Regions from separate parts of the Streptomyces sp. NPDC034049 genome, predicted to be linked through region 2. Evidence: predicted binding sites of a transcription regulator. Region 2 holds the regulator's gene; each other region holds the start of a gene.
What was found. The regulator HrcA, encoded in region 2, represses chaperone genes, less so after heat shock. The targets are predictions, from matches to a motif close to TTNGCACTCNGNNNNNCNGAGTGCNAA.
Positions count from the first base shown of each region.

Region 1: groL (chaperonin GroEL) is a predicted target of HrcA. The motif match lies at 3,780-3,806, and genes of this name have one in related genera.
Region 3: groES (co-chaperone GroES) is a predicted target of HrcA. The motif match lies at 3,892-3,918, and genes of this name have one in related genera.

Region 1 is NZ_JBVISJ010000005.1:525,451-531,268, reverse strand. It holds gene ACZ52C_RS18535 (glucosyl-3-phosphoglycerate synthase) at 17-961, opposite strand; SAM riboswitch class I at 1,093-1,248, shown strand; gene thrC (threonine synthase) at 1,266-2,558, shown strand; gene ACZ52C_RS18525 (MoaD/ThiS family protein) at 2,662-2,937, shown strand; gene ACZ52C_RS18520 (cold-shock protein) at 3,400-3,606, shown strand; gene groL (chaperonin GroEL) at 3,970-5,592, shown strand; gene ACZ52C_RS18510 (NADH:flavin oxidoreductase) at 5,816-5,818, shown strand, end outside.
Region 2 is NZ_JBVISJ010000017.1:6,491-12,308, forward strand. It holds gene ACZ52C_RS35085 (VOC family protein) at 1-17, opposite strand, end outside; gene ACZ52C_RS35090 (16S rRNA (uracil(1498)-N(3))-methyltransferase) at 61-801, opposite strand; gene ACZ52C_RS35095 (nitronate monooxygenase) at 798-1,907, opposite strand; gene dnaJ (molecular chaperone DnaJ) at 2,148-3,284, opposite strand; gene hrcA (heat-inducible transcriptional repressor HrcA) at 3,285-4,301, opposite strand; gene ACZ52C_RS35110 (MBL fold metallo-hydrolase) at 4,624-5,379, shown strand; gene ACZ52C_RS35115 (DUF3097 domain-containing protein) at 5,421-5,818, shown strand, end outside.
Region 3 is NZ_JBVISJ010000002.1:730,698-736,515, reverse strand. It holds gene ACZ52C_RS08035 (RNA polymerase sigma factor) at 1-180, shown strand, start outside; gene ACZ52C_RS08030 (class I SAM-dependent methyltransferase) at 406-1,602, opposite strand; gene ACZ52C_RS08025 (polysaccharide deacetylase family protein) at 1,732-2,829, shown strand; gene ACZ52C_RS08020 (polysaccharide deacetylase family protein) at 2,991-3,869, shown strand; gene groES (co-chaperone GroES) at 4,063-4,371, shown strand; gene groL (chaperonin GroEL) at 4,500-5,818, shown strand, end outside.

The DNA.
Region 1 (5,818 bases), on a different contig from region 2:
AGGCGCCCCCACTCCCTCACGCGGCCTTTCGCTCCACGTACTCCCCTATCTGCGCCATCGGGGGCCGTTCCTCCAGGTCCACCGAGTACGTGCGCGGCTCAAAACCCTCCCGCCCCCGTTCGAACTGCGTCAGCACCGGGCGGATCAGATGCCCCCGCGCCAGCCGCAGCTGAGCCGTGCGGTAGATCGCCGCGGACATGCGCCCCAGCGCCGCCCCGTCCTGGTGGCGGTGTTTGCGGACCCCCACGTCGACCTGGGCGAGCGCGTCGAGGCCGACCAGGTGCAGCGCGTCGACCAGCATGCCCAGCTCGACGCCGTACCCCACGGGGAACGGCAGCCGCTCCAGGAGCGAGCGCCGGGCCGCGTACTCGCCGCCGAGCGGCTGGACGAAGCCGGCCAGCTGCGGCCAGTGCATGTTGAGCAGCGGCCGGGCCATGAGTTCCGTCACACGGCCCCCCTGCCCGGCGGCGGAGCCCAGGGGGCGGTCGTACATCGCCTTGACGAGGTCGACACCGGGGTCGGTGAGCAGCGGGCCGACGATCCCGGAGACGAAGTCCGACGAGAACTCCTTGAGGTCCGCGTCGATGAAGCAGACGATGTCGCCGGACGTCACCATCAGCGACCGCCACAGCACCTCACCCTTGCCGGGCACGGCCGGGATGCGGGGCAGGATGGCGTCGCGGTGCACGACCGTCGCCCCGGCCGCCGCCGCGACCTGGGACGTCCGGTCGGTGGAGCCGGAGTCGACGACCACGATCTCGTCCACGAGCGGCACCTGCCGCATCAGGTCGTGGCGGATGATCGCGACGATGTCGCCGACCGTCTCCTCTTCGTTCAGCGCGGGCAGGACGACGCTGACCGTCTGTCCCGAGGCCCGTTTCGCGGCCATGATCCGGTGGAGCGGTCGGTCGGCCATGGACCAGGAGCGGGTGTTCAGCCAGCGCTCGACTTCCTTCAGCACAGTGCGCGGCTCCTCTGCGTTCATCTCGCGGTTCGGACGGCTCTCTCAACTGTCCTGGCCTTCGGTTACAGTCTTGGACAACGCTGGTGACCATCGCATGTCGCTGCTCGTCGGCGTATACAACCAAATACCGCTCATCCAGAGGGGCAGAGGGATACGGCCCGATGAAGCCCCGGCAACCCTCCAGCCGGTCTCGTAGTGATCACTGTCGATCGCCCGCGAGGCTCCCGGCTAGGGAAGGTGCCAAATCCGTCTCACGGCGAAGTGCGTCGTGAGGAAGATGAGGAGAAAGGGCCTCGCCTCCATGGCTGCGCAGACTGTTGCAAGCACCACCGACTCCACCTCCACAGTAGACCTCGGGCCCGCCTCGGCCCTGAGCTGTCGGGAGTGCGGTCACCGCGTACCCCTCGGGCCGGTCTTCGCCTGCGAGGAGTGTTTCGGGCCCCTGGAGATCGCGTACGACTACTCCGCCTACGACACGGACGAGCTGCGCAAGCGGATCGAGTCCGGTCCCGCGAACATCTGGCGGTACGCGCCCCTGCTGCCCGTCCCGGCGGACGTGGCCACCAAGCCCAACATCAACCCGGGCTGGACCCAGCTGGTGAAGGCCGACAACCTGGCCGCCGCGCTTGGTGTCGACGCCGGCAAGCTCTTCGTCAAGGACGACTCCGGCAACCCGACGCACTCCTTCAAGGACCGCGTCGTCGCCCAGGCCCTGGAGGCGGCCCGCGCCTTCGGCTTCACCACCCTCTCCTGCTCCTCCACGGGCAACCTGGCCGGTGCCGTCGGCGCCGCCGCCGCCCGCGCCGGCTTCCGGTCCTGTGTGTTCATCCCGCACGACCTGGAGCAGGGCAAGGTCGTCATGGCCGCGGTCTACGGCGGCGAGCTCGTCGGCATCGAGGGCAACTACGACGACGTGAACCGCTTCTGCTCCGAGCTGATCGGCGACCCGGCCGGCGAGGGCTGGGGCTTCGTGAACGTCAACCTCCGGCCGTACTACGCCGAGGGCTCGAAGACGCTCGCGTACGAGATCTGCGAGCAGCTCGGCTGGCGGCTCCCCGACCAGCTGGTCGTGCCGATCGCCTCCGGGTCGCAGCTCACGAAGATCGACAAGGGACTCCAGGAGCTGATCAAGCTCGGGCTCGTCGAGGACAAGCCGTACAAGATCTTCGGTGCGCAGGCCGAGGGGTGCTCGCCGGTGTCGGTGGCCTTCAAGGCCGGGCACGACGTGGTGCGCCCGCAGAAGCCGAACACCATCGCCAAGTCGCTCGCGATCGGCAACCCGGCGGACGGGCCGTACGTGCTGGACATCGCGCGGCGGACCGGCGGTGCCGTGGAGGACGTGACGGACGAGCAGATCGTCGACGCGATCAAGCTGCTGGCGCGGACCGAGGGGATCTTCGCGGAGACCGCCGGTGGGGTGACCGTGGGCGTGACGAAGAAGCTGATCGAGGACGGCGTTCTCGACCCGACGCTGACCACGGTCGTACTCAACACCGGTGACGGCCTGAAGACGCTGGACGCGGTGGCCGGGACCGGCCTGACCGCGACCATCCGGCCCAGCCTTGATTCGTTCCGTGAGGCTGGTCTCGCGTAGGCAGGACCCCGTCAGCAAGTCGTTCGGCTGCGGGTGAGCGGGGGCTGGTCGCGCAGTTCCCCGCGCCCCTTAGGTTCTCTGCACTCCCCGGAGGTTTCCCATCATGTCCGTCAACGTCCGCATTCCGACCATCCTTCGCACCTACACCGGTGGGCAGGCCGAGGTCGCCGCCGAAGGGGCCACCCTCGCCGAGGTGATCGCCGACCTGGAGAAGAACCACAACGGGATCGCCGCCCGGGTTCTCGACGATCAGGGCAAGCTGCGGCGGTTCGTGAATGTGTACGTGAATGACGACGATGTCCGGTTCGAGCAGGGCCTGGAGACGGCGACTCCGGACGGTGCGGGTGTGTCGATCATTCCCGCCGTCGCCGGTGGCTGACCGACGCTCCGTACCCATCGGTAGTAACCGTCGGTAACTTCGATTACCGAGAGTTCATCGAATTGCCCCCACCGTGAGAGAAGCGGAGGGGGCAATTCTCTATGGTTGAGCACTGTAGAGTTGGGGAACCCGGCCCGATCGACGTAGTGAATCCTTGCCGGGCGCATATGTGATCGCGCCGCACGCCCTATATGAAGTAGCCAAAGTGTGCAGGCCATTTGTGTATTTCGTTCCTTTTGTGGGGCCCGACTTGCCCTGAATTCGGGTGAATTGTTCGTACATTCCCGACCGGTCGTGTCCAGAATTCTCGTCCGATTGACCTGTTGCAGAGGGCAGTTGGACAGATACATTCGGCCGCGGTCGACGCGTTCCGGCGCACACCCCCAACCGTTGGGGGGTGAGGTCTGACCCGGATCCGCGAAGTGTGGATCTGTGCAAGGGCCAGTAATAGGGGAGTTAGGCATGGCTCAGGGCACCGTCAAGTGGTTCAACGCGGAGAAGGGGTACGGCTTCATCGCGGTCGACGGTGGTGCGGATGTTTTCGTCCACTACAGCGCGATCCAGATGGACGGTTACCGCACCCTGGAAGAGGGCCAGCGGGTCGAGTTCGAGATCTCGCAGGGTCAGAAGGGGCCCCAGGCGGACATGGTCCGACTGGCGGCCGGCTGAAGTAACGCGCCGGGTTCAACGCAGCGACGTTCTTCGTTCTTCATAGGAGGGCTCGCACCCCGCACCGGGGTGCGAGCCCTCTTGTGTGCCCGGCTGCACCCGGACGCGCCCGGTCCGGGGCGCCGCCGACGGGGCGCGCGGGGGCGCGTTCACCTGCGGATCATCGAGAGCCGCTTGCACTCGACCATGCCGAGTGCTAATCATTGGCGTTAGCACTCTGAAGGTGAGAGTGACAACGAAGGACCGGGTCGGTGAGGCCCGCAGGCCAGGTGGGGCAAGGAACCACGAGGCAGGCGAGCCGTCCGTCGCGGGCGCGGGCGCGGTCCGAAGGAATCACCCCCAGTCCTGGAGGGACCACTTCACATGGCCAAGATCATCGCGTTCGACGAGGAGGCGCGGCGCGGCCTCGAGCGCGGCATGAACCAGCTCGCGGACGCCGTCAAGGTGACGCTCGGCCCCAAGGGCCGGAACGTCGTCCTCGAGAAGAAGTGGGGCGCCCCCACGATCACCAACGATGGTGTCTCCATCGCCAAGGAGATCGAGCTCGAGGACCCGTACGAGAAGATCGGCGCCGAGCTGGTCAAGGAAGTCGCCAAGAAGACGGACGACGTCGCCGGTGACGGTACGACCACCGCGACCGTTCTCGCCCAGGCCCTGGTCAAGGAAGGCCTGCGCAACGTAGCCGCCGGCGCCAACCCGATGGCCCTCAAGCGCGGCATCGAGAAGGCCGTCGAGGCCGTCTCCGGTGCGCTGCTCGACCAGGCCAAGGAGGTCGAGACCAAGGAGCAGATCGCCTCCACGGCCTCCATCTCCGCCGCCGACACCCAGATCGGCGAGCTCATCGCCGAGGCCATGGACAAGGTCGGCAAGGAAGGCGTCATCACCGTCGAGGAGTCGCAGACCTTCGGTCTGGAGCTCGAGCTCACCGAGGGCATGCGCTTCGACAAGGGCTACATCTCGGCGTACTTCGCGACCGACATGGAGCGCATGGAGGCGGTCCTGGAGGACCCCTACATCCTCATCGCCAACTCCAAGGTCACCAACGTCAAGGACCTGCTCCCGCTCCTGGAGAAGGTCATGCAGGGCGGCAAGCCGCTGCTGATCATCGCCGAGGACGTCGAGGGCGAGGCCCTGTCGACCCTGGTCGTCAACAAGATCCGTGGCACCTTCAAGTCCGTCGCCGTCAAGGCCCCGGGCTTCGGTGACCGCCGCAAGGCCATGCTCGGCGACATCGCCATCCTCACGGGCGGCGAGGTCATCTCCGAGGAGGTCGGCCTCAAGCTGGAGAACGCGACCCTGGACCTCCTGGGCCGCGCCCGCAAGGTCGTCATCACCAAGGACGAGACCACCATCGTCGACGGTGCCGGTGACACCGACCAGGTCCAGGGCCGGGTCAACCAGATCCGCGCCGAGATCGAGAACAGCGACTCGGACTACGACCGCGAGAAGCTCCAGGAGCGCCTGGCGAAGCTCGCGGGCGGCGTGGCCGTCATCAAGGCCGGTGCCGCGACCGAGGTGGAGCTCAAGGAGCGCAAGCACCGCATCGAGGACGCCGTTCGCAACGCGAAGGCGGCCGTCGAGGAGGGCATCGTCGCCGGTGGTGGCGTGGCCCTGCTCCAGGCTTCCACGGTCTTCGAGAAGCTGGACCTGGAGGGTGACGAGGCGACCGGCGCCAACGCCGTGAAGCTCGCCCTGGAGGCCCCGCTCAAGCAGATCGCCGTCAACGGCGGCCTCGAGGGTGGCGTCATCGTCGAGAAGGTGCGCAACCTGCCCGTCGGCCACGGTCTGAACGCCGCGACCGGTGAGTACGTCGACATGATCGCCGAAGGCATCATCGACCCGGCGAAGGTGACCCGCTCTGCCCTGCAGAACGCCGCCTCCATCGCCGCGCTCTTCCTCACCACCGAGGCCGTCATCGCCGACAAGCCGGAGAAGGCCGCCGCGCCGGCCGGCGGCGGCATGCCGGGCGGTGACATGGACTTCTGATCGACCCCGGTCGATCACCGTCCTTCAGTACCGAGGGCGGCACCCCCTGGACGCGGGGGGTGCCGCCCTCGGGCGTGTCCGGGGTCACACCGGCATCGTCGCGTCGGTGGAATGCCGGGACGGCTGGGGAGGTTGTGCGAGGAGAAGCTATATGCGTGCGCATGGAATGCATCCCGCTCACTCCGTCGGCGCCCGCATCCCTTGACCCTTGAGGAGTCTCCACGTG
Region 2 (5,818 bases):
ACTTGGGCGAGTTCCACGATGCTCCCTGAGGGGTCGGGGACACGGTCCGGACCAGGGCGGTCAGGACCAGCGTCCGGTGCGGCCCAGCAGCAGCGCCCCGGCCGCCGTCCCGGCGGTCGACGTGCGCAGCACACTGGGCCCGAGTCGGTACGCCCCCGCGCCCGCCTCGCCGAAGAGCGCCAGCTCCTCCGGCGACACGCCCCCCTCGGGCCCCACGACGAGCACGATCTCGCCGGCCGTCGGCAGCTTCGCCGTGGCCAGTGTCTCGTCGCCGCTCTCATGCAGGACGGCGGCGAAGTCGGCCTTCGCCAGCAGTGCCGCGACCTGCTTGCCCGTGGCCGCGTCCGCGACCTCGGGGAACCGCGTCCGGCGGGACTGCTTGCCCGCCTCCCGGGCGGTGGCCCGCCACTTGGCGAGCGCCTTCAGCCCCCGGTCGCCCTTCCACTGGGTGATGCAGCGGGAGGCGGCCCAGGGCACGATCGCGTCGATGCCGACCTCGGTCATGGTCTCGACGGCCAGTTCGCCCCGGTCACCCTTGGGCAGCGCCTGGACCACGGTGATCCGGGGCTGCGCGGGCGGCTCCTCCCGCAGGTCCCCCACATCCATGACGACCAGCCGGTCCTTGCCCTCGGCGGCCTTCACCACGCCTTCCACCCACTGGCCCCGCCCGTCGGTGAGGACCACGTCCTCACCGGGCCGCAGCCGCTTCACGGAGACCGCGTGTCGCCCTTCGGGGCCGTCGAGCACGATCTCCGAGCCCCGGCCGTCGAACCGGTCGACCACGAACACGGGTGCGGTCATCGCCCCTCGCTCCCGGCCTGACCGCCCTGGCCGCTGCCGACCCGCGCCGCGGCCTGCTCGTCCTGTGCGGCGGCGATCTCGGCGGCCAGCACCTCGACCAGTTTCCCGGCGGGCAGCGCGCGGGCCATCCGGTGGCCCTGCCCGGCCCACAGCGCCATGCCCTGGGCGTCCCCGGCCTTCGCGGCGGCCTTGCGCAGCGGCGAGGTGAGGTGGTGGACCTCCGGGTAGGCCACGGGCGCGTACGGGCCGTGCTCGCGCAGGAACCGGTTGACCAGGCCCCGGGCCGGACGGCCGGAGAAGGCCCGGGTCAGCTCGGTGCGGACGAAGAGCGGGTCGGTCAGCGCCTGCTTGTGCACGGCGTGCGCGCCGGACTCGGCGGTCGCGAGGAACGCCGTGCCGAGCTGGGCCGCGCTCACGCCGGCGGTGAGGAGGGCGGCGATCTGGCTGCCGCTCATGATGCCGCCGGCCGCGACCATCGGCAGCGCCACGGCCTCGCGGACCTGGGCGACCAGCGAGAGCAGCCCGATGCCGGCGCGGTCGCGCTCGGGGTCGTCCCGGTGGGTGCCCTGGTGACCGCCGGCCTCGACGCCCTGCACGATCACGGCGTGGGCCCCGGACCGCTCCACGGCCTGCGCCTCCTCCGCCGAGGTCGCGGTGACCAGGGTGAGCGTGCCCTTGCGGGCGAGGGACTCGACGACCTCGGGCGTCGGGCAGCCGAAGTGGAACGAGACCACGGGCACCGGGTTGTCGAGCAGCACGGCGAGCTTGGCCTCGTAGCCGTCGTCGCGTCCGCTGTCCGGGTCGCCCAGCTCGGCGTCGTACCAGGTGGCCTCACCGGCGAGCTGCTCCGCGTAGACCTCGACGGCGGCGGGCTCGGCATACTCCGGTTGCGGCATGAAGAGGTTCACGCCGAAGGGGCGTGAGGTGAGCGCCCGGAGCGCCTTGATCTCCTGGTACATCCCGTCGGCCGTCTTGTACCCGGCGGCCAGGAATCCCAGCCCGCCGGCCTCGGACACGGCGGCGGCCAGCCGCGGCACGGACACACCGCCCGCCATCGGGGCCTGCACGATCGGGAGCGGGACGAGATCGGTCAGTGCGGAGGACATGACGGCATGGTGCCATGCCCTCCGGGTGGAGCCGAATCGGGTACGGGGGGTTGTTCGTCGGGTGCGGGTGGGTGGGGGCTGGTCGCGCAGTTCCCCGCGCCCCTGAAAGACCAGGCCCTGCGGGCCTGAAAAGCACGGGGCTCAGCCCCTGCTTTTCAGGGGCGCGGGGAACTGCGCGAGAAGCCCCACGCAGCCGCACCCGACGACGCACCCACTCAGCGCGCCCGCCAACACACCCACTCAGCGCCCGTTGAACGCGTCCTTCAACCGAGAGAACAAGCCCTGCTGCCCCGGCTGGAACTGCCCCGTCGGCCGCTCCTCACCCCGCAGCGCGGCCAGCTGCCGCAGCAGCCCCTCCTGCTCGGGGTCCAGCTTCGTCGGCGTCTGCACCTCGACGTGGACGATCAGGTCGCCCCGCCCGCCACCGCGCAGATGCGTGACACCGCGCCCGTGCAGCGGGATCGACTGCCCGGACTGCGTCCCGGGCCGGATGTCGACCTCCTCCAGCCCGTCCAGCGTCTCCAGCGGCACCTTCGTACCGAGGGACGCCGCCGTCATCGGGATCGTCACCGTGCAGTGCAGATCGTCGCCGCGCCGCTGGAACATCGGGTGCGGCAGCTCGTGGATCTCGACGTAGAGGTCACCGGCGGGACCGCCACCGGGCCCGACCTCGCCCTCACCGGCCAGCTGGATCCGCGTGCCGTTGTCGACACCGGCCGGGATCTTGACGGTCAGCGTCCGCCGCGACCGCACCCGCCCGTCGCCCGCGCACTCGGGGCACGGGTTGGGGACGATCGTGCCGAAGCCCTGGCACTGCGGGCAGGGCCGGGAGGTCATGACCTGGCCGAGGAAGGACCGCGTGACCTGCGAGACCTCACCGCGGCCCCGGCACATGTCACAGGTCTGGGCGGTGGTGCCGGGAGCGGCCCCCTCGCCACTGCACGTCGTACAGACGACGGCCGTGTCGACCTGGATGTCCTTCGTCGTGCCGAAGGCCGCCTCGTCGAGGTCGATCTCCAGCCGGATCATCGCGTCCTGTCCCCGGCGCGTGCGCGAGCGGGGACCCCGCTGCGACGCCGTGCCGAAGAACGCGTCCATGATGTCCGAGAAGTTGCCGAAGCCACCGGCGCCGAAGCCGCCCGCGCCTCCGCCGCCCGCCTGGGACAGCGGGTCGCCACCGAGGTCGTAGACCTGCTTCTTCTGCGGGTCCGACAACACCTCGTAGGCGGCGTTGATCTCCTTGAACCGCTCCTGGGTCTTCGGATCGGGATTGACGTCCGGGTGCAGCTCGCGAGCGAGCCTCCGGAACGCCTTCTTGATCTCGTCCTGAGACGCGTCGCGGCGCACGCCGAGCACGGCGTAGTAGTCCGTGGCCACTTAAGACTCCGCCAGGATCTGTCCGACGTACCGTGCCACCGCTCGTACCGCTCCCATCGTTCCCGGATAGTCCATGCGCGTAGGTCCGACCACGCCCAGCTTCGCTACTGCCTCGCCGCCCGAACCGTAGCCGACGGAGACGACGGACGTGGAGTTGAGTCCCTCATACGCGTTCTCATGACCGATGCGTACGGTCATGCCCGAATCCCCGGCCTCGCCAAGCAACTTGAGGAGGACGACCTGCTCCTCCAAGGCTTCCAGAACGGGCCGGATGGTGAGGGGGAAGTCATGTCCGAAGCGGGTGAGATTGGCGGTTCCGCCGATCATCAGCCGCTCCTCGCTCTCCTCGACGAGTGCCTCCAGCAGGGTGGAGAGCACCGTCGTGACCGTGCCGCGGTCCTCGACGTCGAACGCCTCCGGCAGGTCCTCGACCAGCCGGGGCACGTCGGTGAACCGGCGGCCCGCGACCTTGCTGTTCAGCCGGGCGCGAAGATCCGCGAGTGACGTTTCTCCGAAGGGCGCCGGGCAGTCCACCAGCCGCTGCTCCACCCGTCCGGTGTCCGTGATCAGCACGAGCATCAGCCGGGCCGGGGCCAGCGACAGCAGCTCCACGTGCCGCACGGTCGAGCGGGTGAGCGAGGGGTACTGCACGACCGCGACCTGCCGCGTCAGCTGCGCCAGCAGCCGCACGGTCCGCGCCACGACGTCGTCCAGATCGACCGCGCCGTCCAGGAAGTTCTGGATGGCGCGCCGCTCGGGCGGCGTCATCGGCTTGACGCCGGCCAGCTTGTCGACGAAGAGCCGGTACCCCTTGTCGGTGGGGATACGGCCCGCGCTGGTGTGGGGCTGGGCGATGAAACCCTCGTCCTCCAGCGCCGCCATGTCGTTGCGGACGGTCGCCGGGGAGACCCCCAGGTTGTGCCGCTCCGTGAGCGCCTTGGAACCGACCGGCTCCTCGGTGCCCACGTAGTCCTGGACGATGGCGCGCAGCACCTGGAGCCTGCGTTCACTGAGCATCGCGCACACCTCCAGCTCGCTCTTCCGTGACTCCCCCTTGGCACTCACCCCGGGCGAGTGCCAGCACTCCCCGCCCAGTGTACGGCGGTGGGGTACGCCCCCGGCAAGGCCGGTCCAGCCATGTCATGCCGACGTGTACGGACGTGTCCGGCGATGTCGGGCCGCTGTCCGACCCCTGCCGGGCCACGTCGCGGCCCACTTCCTACCCACGGGTACGCGGCGACGGACGGAGCACCTACGACGGACCGTCCTCACCTCCTGCCGCACCGCCCTGCATGCCCCGCTTCAGCGGCGGACGCCGACCTACAGCTAGCGTCGGTGCATGACGGTGACTTGGGAAGAGTGCGGGTGGCAGGGATTGACGCCACGGGTCGGACGGTGCCGCCTTCCCGGCTGGGACTGCACGGTCGGGCTGGTGGCCGGGGACGGTGCGGCCCTCATGATCGACGCGGGTTCCAGCCTGCGGGAGGGCGCGCGGTTGCGGACCGAGGCGTGCCTGCTGCTCGGTGGCGCTCGTGTGACACATCTCGCGCTGACCCACCCCCACTTCGACCACGTCTTCGGGGCGGCCGCGTTCGCCGGGGTGGAGGTGTTCGGGGCGGTGGGCGTCGACGGCGTCCTGTCCCGCGACCGTGACGCCCTCCGCGCGGACGCGGTGCGCCACGGCCTGCCCCCGGCGGACGCGACCGAGGCCGCCGACCTCCTCGTGCTGCCGCGCCACCGGGTCTCCGGGGAGTGGACGCTCGACCTGGGCGGCGGTCATCGGGTGCTGCTGGCGAACGTGGGGCCGGGGCACACCGCACACGACCTGGTGGTCCTGGTCCCGGGCACGCCGGCCACGGCGGGGGCCGCCGGTTCGCCGGAGGTCGTGTTCTGCGGGGACCTGGTGGAGGAGTCCGGTGAGCCCCAGGCCGGTCCCGACGCGGTCCCGTCCCGCTGGCCGGACGCGCTGGACCGACTGCTGGCCCTGGGCGGCGAGGACGCGCTGTACGTGCCCGGCCACGGGGCGGTGGTGGACGCGGCGTTCGTCCGCGCCCAACGCGACGCGCTGGCACGGCGCTTCGGCGTGTCGGACTGAGTACGGGGTTTCCGGGCGCCGCTTCTCCTATCGTCATCCGAATGCGCCAGTACTCACCCGACCTGACCCCTCCCTGGAAGAAGCCCAAGCCGGTTCCCGAGGTCCCGGCCGACCCCGGACTGGTCGTCGAGGAGCCCACGACCGGCTTCTGCGGCGCGGTCGTCCGCTGCGAGGCGGGCACGGTGACGCTGGAGGACCGCTTCGGCAAGCACCGTGTGTTCCCGCTGGAACCCCGGGGCTTCCTGCTGGAGGGGCGGGTGGTGACGCTGGTCCGGCCCACGTCCTCGGCCCCCGTCCGCCCCACCCGCACCGCCTCCGGCTCGGTGGCCGTCCCAGGGGCCCGCGCGCGCGTGGCCCGGGCCGGACGCATCTACGTCGAGGGCCGCCACGACGCGGAACTCGTCGAGAAGGTCTGGGGCGACGATCTGCGCGTCGAGGG
Region 3 (5,818 bases), on a different contig from region 2:
GACGCCCTCGCCACCGAACCGGCGCTGCGCGACTACCACTTGCTCCCCAGCGTCCGCGGCGACCTCCTCCACCGCCTGGGCCGCACGGAGGAGGCCCGCGCGGAGTTCCTACGCGCGGCCGACCTGACCCGCAACGAGCGCGAGCGAGCGCTGATGCTGGCGCGTGCGCAGGGGGAGTGAAGGGGCGGACGGAAAGGCGCCATTGCGAGGCGGGTGAGGGCGGCCGGGAGGCATGGGGACGAGCAGGGTGACCGCGTGGCCGGTGACGGCGGTGGGCGGACGGGTGCCGACCGCTCCTTGCGGCACTGCCGCATTCCTGGGCCTGCCGGGACCCCTGGCGGAGTCGGCACCCCGCGCGGAGTCGGCACCCCGCGCGGAGCCGGCACGGCCCGCGCCGCCGGGCCCCTACGCCGGGTGGCCGATCAGCATCGTCGGGGCTCCGGCTACGCGGGTCAGGAAGACCGTCGCCGCGTTGCGGCCCTGGGGCTTGACCTTCTTGCGCAGTTCCTCCGGCTCCACGGCCGAACCGCGTTTCTTCACGGTGAGGATGCCGACCTCGCGCTCCCGCAGCAGGGCCTTCAGCTTCTTCACGTTGAAGGGCAGCTGGTCGGTGATCTCGTACGCCGCCGCGTACGGGGTGACGTGGTGCTCGTCGGCGGTGACGTAGGCGATCGTGGGGTCGATCAGCCCGCCCGCCAGTTCCTCGGCGACCTCGGCGACCAGATGCGCGCGGATCACGGCGCCGTCCGGCTCGTACAGGTACCGGCCCACCGGACGGACCGGGGGGTCCGGCAGCATCGTGTCGGGCGTGGCCCGCACCCCCGCCCCGGCGGGCAGCAGCATCGCCCGCCGCGCCCCCGGCGTCCCGTTCGCGCGGAACCAGAGCACGGCCTCCTTCACGTCCCCGCCGTCCGAGATCCACTCGGCCTCGGCCTCCGGCGGGATCGCCTCGTGCGGGATGCCGGGCGCGATCTTCAGCGCCCCCAGCGGGGCCTTCAGCGCGGCCGACACGGCCCAGGACAGGGGCGGGGAGTAGGCCTCCGGGTCGAAGATCCGGCCGCGCTTGGAGGAGCGCCGGGCGGGGTCGACGAACACGGCGTCGTACCCGGCCGTGTCCACCTCCGTCACATCCGCCTCGCGCACCTCGATCAGTTCGGCGAGCCCGAGCGCGTCGGCGTTGGCGCGGGCCACCGCCACGGTCAGCGGGTCGCGGTCCACGGCCAGCACCCGGATCCCGGCCCGCGCGAACGCGATCGCGTCCCCGCCGATCCCGCAGCACAGATCGGCGACCGACCCCACGCCCAGCGCCCCGAAACACTCGGCCCGGTACGTCGCCACGCTCGCCCTTGTCGACTGCTCGACCCCGTTCGGCGTGAAGAACATCCGCCCCGCGTCCGCCGCGCCGAACTTCGCCACCGCCCGCTGCCGCAGCCGGGCCTGCGCCAGCGCAGCCGAGACCAGTTCCGCCGGGTGGTCGCGGCGCAGCCGGGTCGCCACGGCCAGCTCCCGCGCCGGCTCGGTGTCGCGCACCTCGTCGAGGAGGGCGCGGCCCTCGGGGGTGAGGAGGGGGGTGAGGAAGGTGGCGGGGTCCAGGTCGTTCACCGGGCCATTGTCGGTCAGGGGGGCGGGGCGGAGGCCAGGGGGAGGGGTGTGGGCCAGTCGGTGGATGGTCGGCGGACGGCGGCGGTGTCGGGGTGGTGGAGGCGGGCGGCCCTGCGAGGATGCGGCGCCATGCGATTCGTACGACAAAATGATCTAAACCGTGTCATCTGGGTGACCCTCCGGAGCCGTAGGGGGAGTCGCCGGGGGCGTCGCGGGAGTCGCGGGGGGAGCGGTGGCGTCCTGGGTGTCGTCGCCGTGCTCGCCGCGGCGGCCGTCGCGTCCGGGTGCGCCGGAGGCGGTGTCGAGGAGGCCGCGGAGCGGGGCTCCTCCGGGCAGCGGGGCGCCGCCGAGGCCGGGGCGGCCGCCGGGACCGCCGAACCCGCCCACGGCCAGCAGCGCGGGCGGCACGGGCGGCGTGGCGCGCCCGAGCAGGGCGGTCGGCGGCAGCCCGACGCGCCCGCCGCCCGCGCCCTCGACGCGTACGCCGGGAAAGTGCGCCGCGCGCACGCCGCGCGGGTCGCCGCCGCGAAGCGCTGGGGGCTCGCGAAGGTGCCACTGAGCGCGCCCGCGCCGCCGGTCGAGAAGCCGGAACTCACCACCCGCAAGGGATTCGAGGTCGACGGCCATGCCGAGGACGGCCTCCCCCCGGTCTTCACCACCGTCCCCACCCGTCACAAGGTCGTCTTCCTCACCATCGACGACGGCGCCGAGAAGGACCCCGCGTTCCTGCGGATGATGACCGACCTGCGGATCCCGTACACCGCCTTCCTCAGCGACTACCTGATCAAGGAGGACTACGGCTACTTCGAGCGGATGCGGGACCGTGGCGCCGCCCTCCACAACCACACCCTCCACCACCGCCATCTGCCCGCGCTCTCCTACGCCGCCCAGAAGCGCGAGATCTGCGGGATGCAGGACGTGATCGAGAAGCGGTACGGGACCCGGCCGACCCTCTTCCGGCCGCCCTACGGCAGCTACGACCGGGACACCCTCCGGGCCGCCGAGAGCTGCGGCGTCGAGGCCGTCCCCCTCTGGAACGAGGAGGTCTTCGTCGACCGCTGGGACTACCGCGAGTCGGACCGCGCACTCCGGCCCGGCGACATCGTCCTCAGCCACTTCCGGGGCACGTCCGACTGGAAGGGCACCATGCCGGACATGATCCGCCGCTTCCTGAACCTGGTCACCGCCGAGGGATACGCGGTGGCGAGGCTGGAGGACTACCTGTGAGGGCCGACGGGGAGGCCGGGCGAGGGCCACACCGAAGGACGCACCGGGGAGCACGCGTCCCACCGGCCCGCCCGCCGGCGGCCCGCACGCCAGTGCCCTCCAGGCCGACGGCCCGTACGCCTGCGGCCCGTACGCCTGCGGCCCGTACGCCAGTGGCCTGCCTGTCGGCGGCCCGTAGGTCGGCGGCCCGCACCCTGGTCGCCCTCACGGCCCTCGCCGCACTGCTCCTCACCGGCTGCGCGACCGCCCCCACCGCGACCGCCCCCACCACCCCCCACTCCGGCGTGCACGCCCCCGCGCGCCCCCACCCGCACGCCTCCGTGCCCCCGCACGCCTCCGTGCCCCCGCACGCCTCCGTGCCCCCGCACCGCCGCTGGGGCCTCCCCACCCCCCTCGCCCCCGCGCCCGTGCACCCCGATCGCCGCCCCCTGCCCCGCGCGGCCGGGGCGGGACCCCTGCCCGTCGTCGATCGTGTCCCCACCCGCGACAAGGTCGTCTTCCTGACGTACGACGACGGGGCCGAGCGGGACCCCCGGTTCGTCGACATGGTGCGGGAGCTGCGGCTGCCGGTGAGCATGTTCCTGACGGACAGCGTCGGGGGCCCGGGATACGGCCACTTCGCGCGGCTGCGGGCCGTCGGCGCGACCGTGCAGAACCACACGCTCGACCACACCGCCCTGCGCGGCCTGCCGTACGCCGGACAGCGCGCCGAGATCTGCGGCCAGCAGAACAAGCTCAGGCAGCGCTTCGGCGTCCGGCCGACCCTCTTCCGCCCGCCCTACGGCGTCTACGACACCACCACGCTCCGCGCCGCCGCCGACTGCGGCCTCTCCGCCCTCGTGCTGTGGCGCGCGGCCATGCAGATCCACGACCTCCGCTACGCCGTCGGCGACCGCCTCCGCCCGGGCGACATCGTCCTCGCCGGATTCCGGGGCCCGGACCAGCTGAAGGGCATCACACTCACGGAGATGACGAGCCGGCTGCTGCGCCGTGTCCAGGAGCAGGGACTGACGGTCGGCCGCCTGGAGGACTACCTCTGACGCCCCGCCGCAACCCGCTCGATTAGCAGTCCGCTTGACCGAGTGCTAATCGCGGTCATAGTCTCAGGTCTGGCACTCCCCCCTGGAGAGTGCCAACAACGCGACGGGCAGGTCCGGCACCCGCGACGACGGATCCACCTGGTCGCCACCTCAGACAGTCAACCCCGTGATCTCCGAAGGGGGAGGTCGGATCGTGACGACCACCAGCTCCAAGGTTGCCATCAAGCCGCTCGAGGACCGCATCGTGGTCCAGCCGCTCGACGCCGAGCAGACCACCGCCTCTGGCCTGGTCATCCCGGACACCGCGAAGGAGAAGCCCCAGGAGGGCGTCGTCCTCGCCGTGGGTCCGGGCCGCTTCGAGGACGGCCAGCGGCTGCCGCTCGACGTCTCCGTCGGCGACATCGTGCTGTACAGCAAGTACGGCGGCACCGAGGTGAAGTACAACGGCGAGGAGTACCTCGTCCTCTCGGCTCGCGACGTGCTCGCGATCGTCGAGAAGTAGTTCACCCGCTTCCTCACCGAAGCACCTTGCTTTTGAGCTGCGCCCTTGGCCCCCGCGACCACTAATCAGCCGGGCGTCGGGGGCGCAGTTCGTTTCACCCACGTTTCCGAGAGGGCTGAACCGCTCCCATGGCGAAGATCCTGAAGTTCGACGAGGACGCCCGTCGCGCCCTCGAGCGCGGCGTCAACAAGCTTGCCGACACGGTCAAGGTGACGATCGGCCCCAAGGGCCGCAACGTCGTCATCGACAAGAAGTTCGGCGCCCCCACCATCACCAACGACGGCGTGACCATCGCCCGCGAGGTCGAGGTCGAGGACCCGTACGAGAACCTCGGCGCCCAGCTGGTGAAGGAGGTGGCGACCAAGACCAACGACATCGCGGGTGACGGCACCACCACCGCCACCGTGCTCGCCCAGGCGCTGGTGCGCGAGGGCCTGAAGAACGTCGCCGCCGGTGCCTCCCCGGCCGCCCTGAAGAAGGGCATCGACGCCGCGGTCAAGGCCGTGTCCGAGGAGCTCCTCGCGACCGCCCGCCCGATCGACGAGAAGTCCGACATCGCCGCCGTCGCCGGTCTGTCCGCCCAGGACGCCCAGGTCGGCGAGCTCATCGCCGAGGCGATGGACAAGGTCGGCAAGGACGGTGTCATCACCGTCGAGGAGTCCAACACCTTCGGTCTGGAGCTGGACTTCACCGAGGGCATGGCCTTCGACAAGGGCTACCTGTCGCCGTACTTCGTCACGGACCAGGAGCGTATGGAGGCCGTCCTCGACGACCCGTACATCCTCATCCACCAGGGCAAGATCGGCGCCATCGCCGACCTGCTGCCGCTGCTGGAGAAGGTCATCCAGGCCAACGCCTCGAAGCCGCTGCTGATCATCGCCGAGGACGTCGAGGGCGAGGCCCTGTCGACCCTGGTCGTCAACAAGATCCGCGGCACCTTCAACGCGGTCGCCGTCAAGGCCCCCGGCTTCGGCGACCGCCGCAAGGCGATGCTCCAGGACATGGCGACGCTGACCGGCGCCGAGGTCATCTCCGAGGAGGTCGGCCTCAAGCTCGACCAGGTCGGTCTCGACGTGCTCGGCTCCGCCCGCCGCGTCACCGTCACCAAGGACGACACCACGATCGTCGACGGCGCCGGTGACTCCGGTGCCGTGCAGGGCCGCGTCGCCCAGATCAAGGCCGAGATCGAGAACACGGACTCCGACTGGGACCGCGAGAAGCTCCAGGAGCGCCTCGCGAAGCTGGCCGGCGGCGTCTGCGTCATCAAGGTCGGCGCCGCCACCGAGGTGGAGCTGAAGGAGAAGAAGCACCGTCTGGAGGACGCCATCTCCGCGACCCGCGCCGCGGTCGAGGAGGGCATCGTCTCCGGTGGTGGCTCCGCGCTCGTCCACGCCGTGAAGGTCCTGGAGGGCAACCTCGGCAAGACCGGCGACGAGGCCACGGGTGT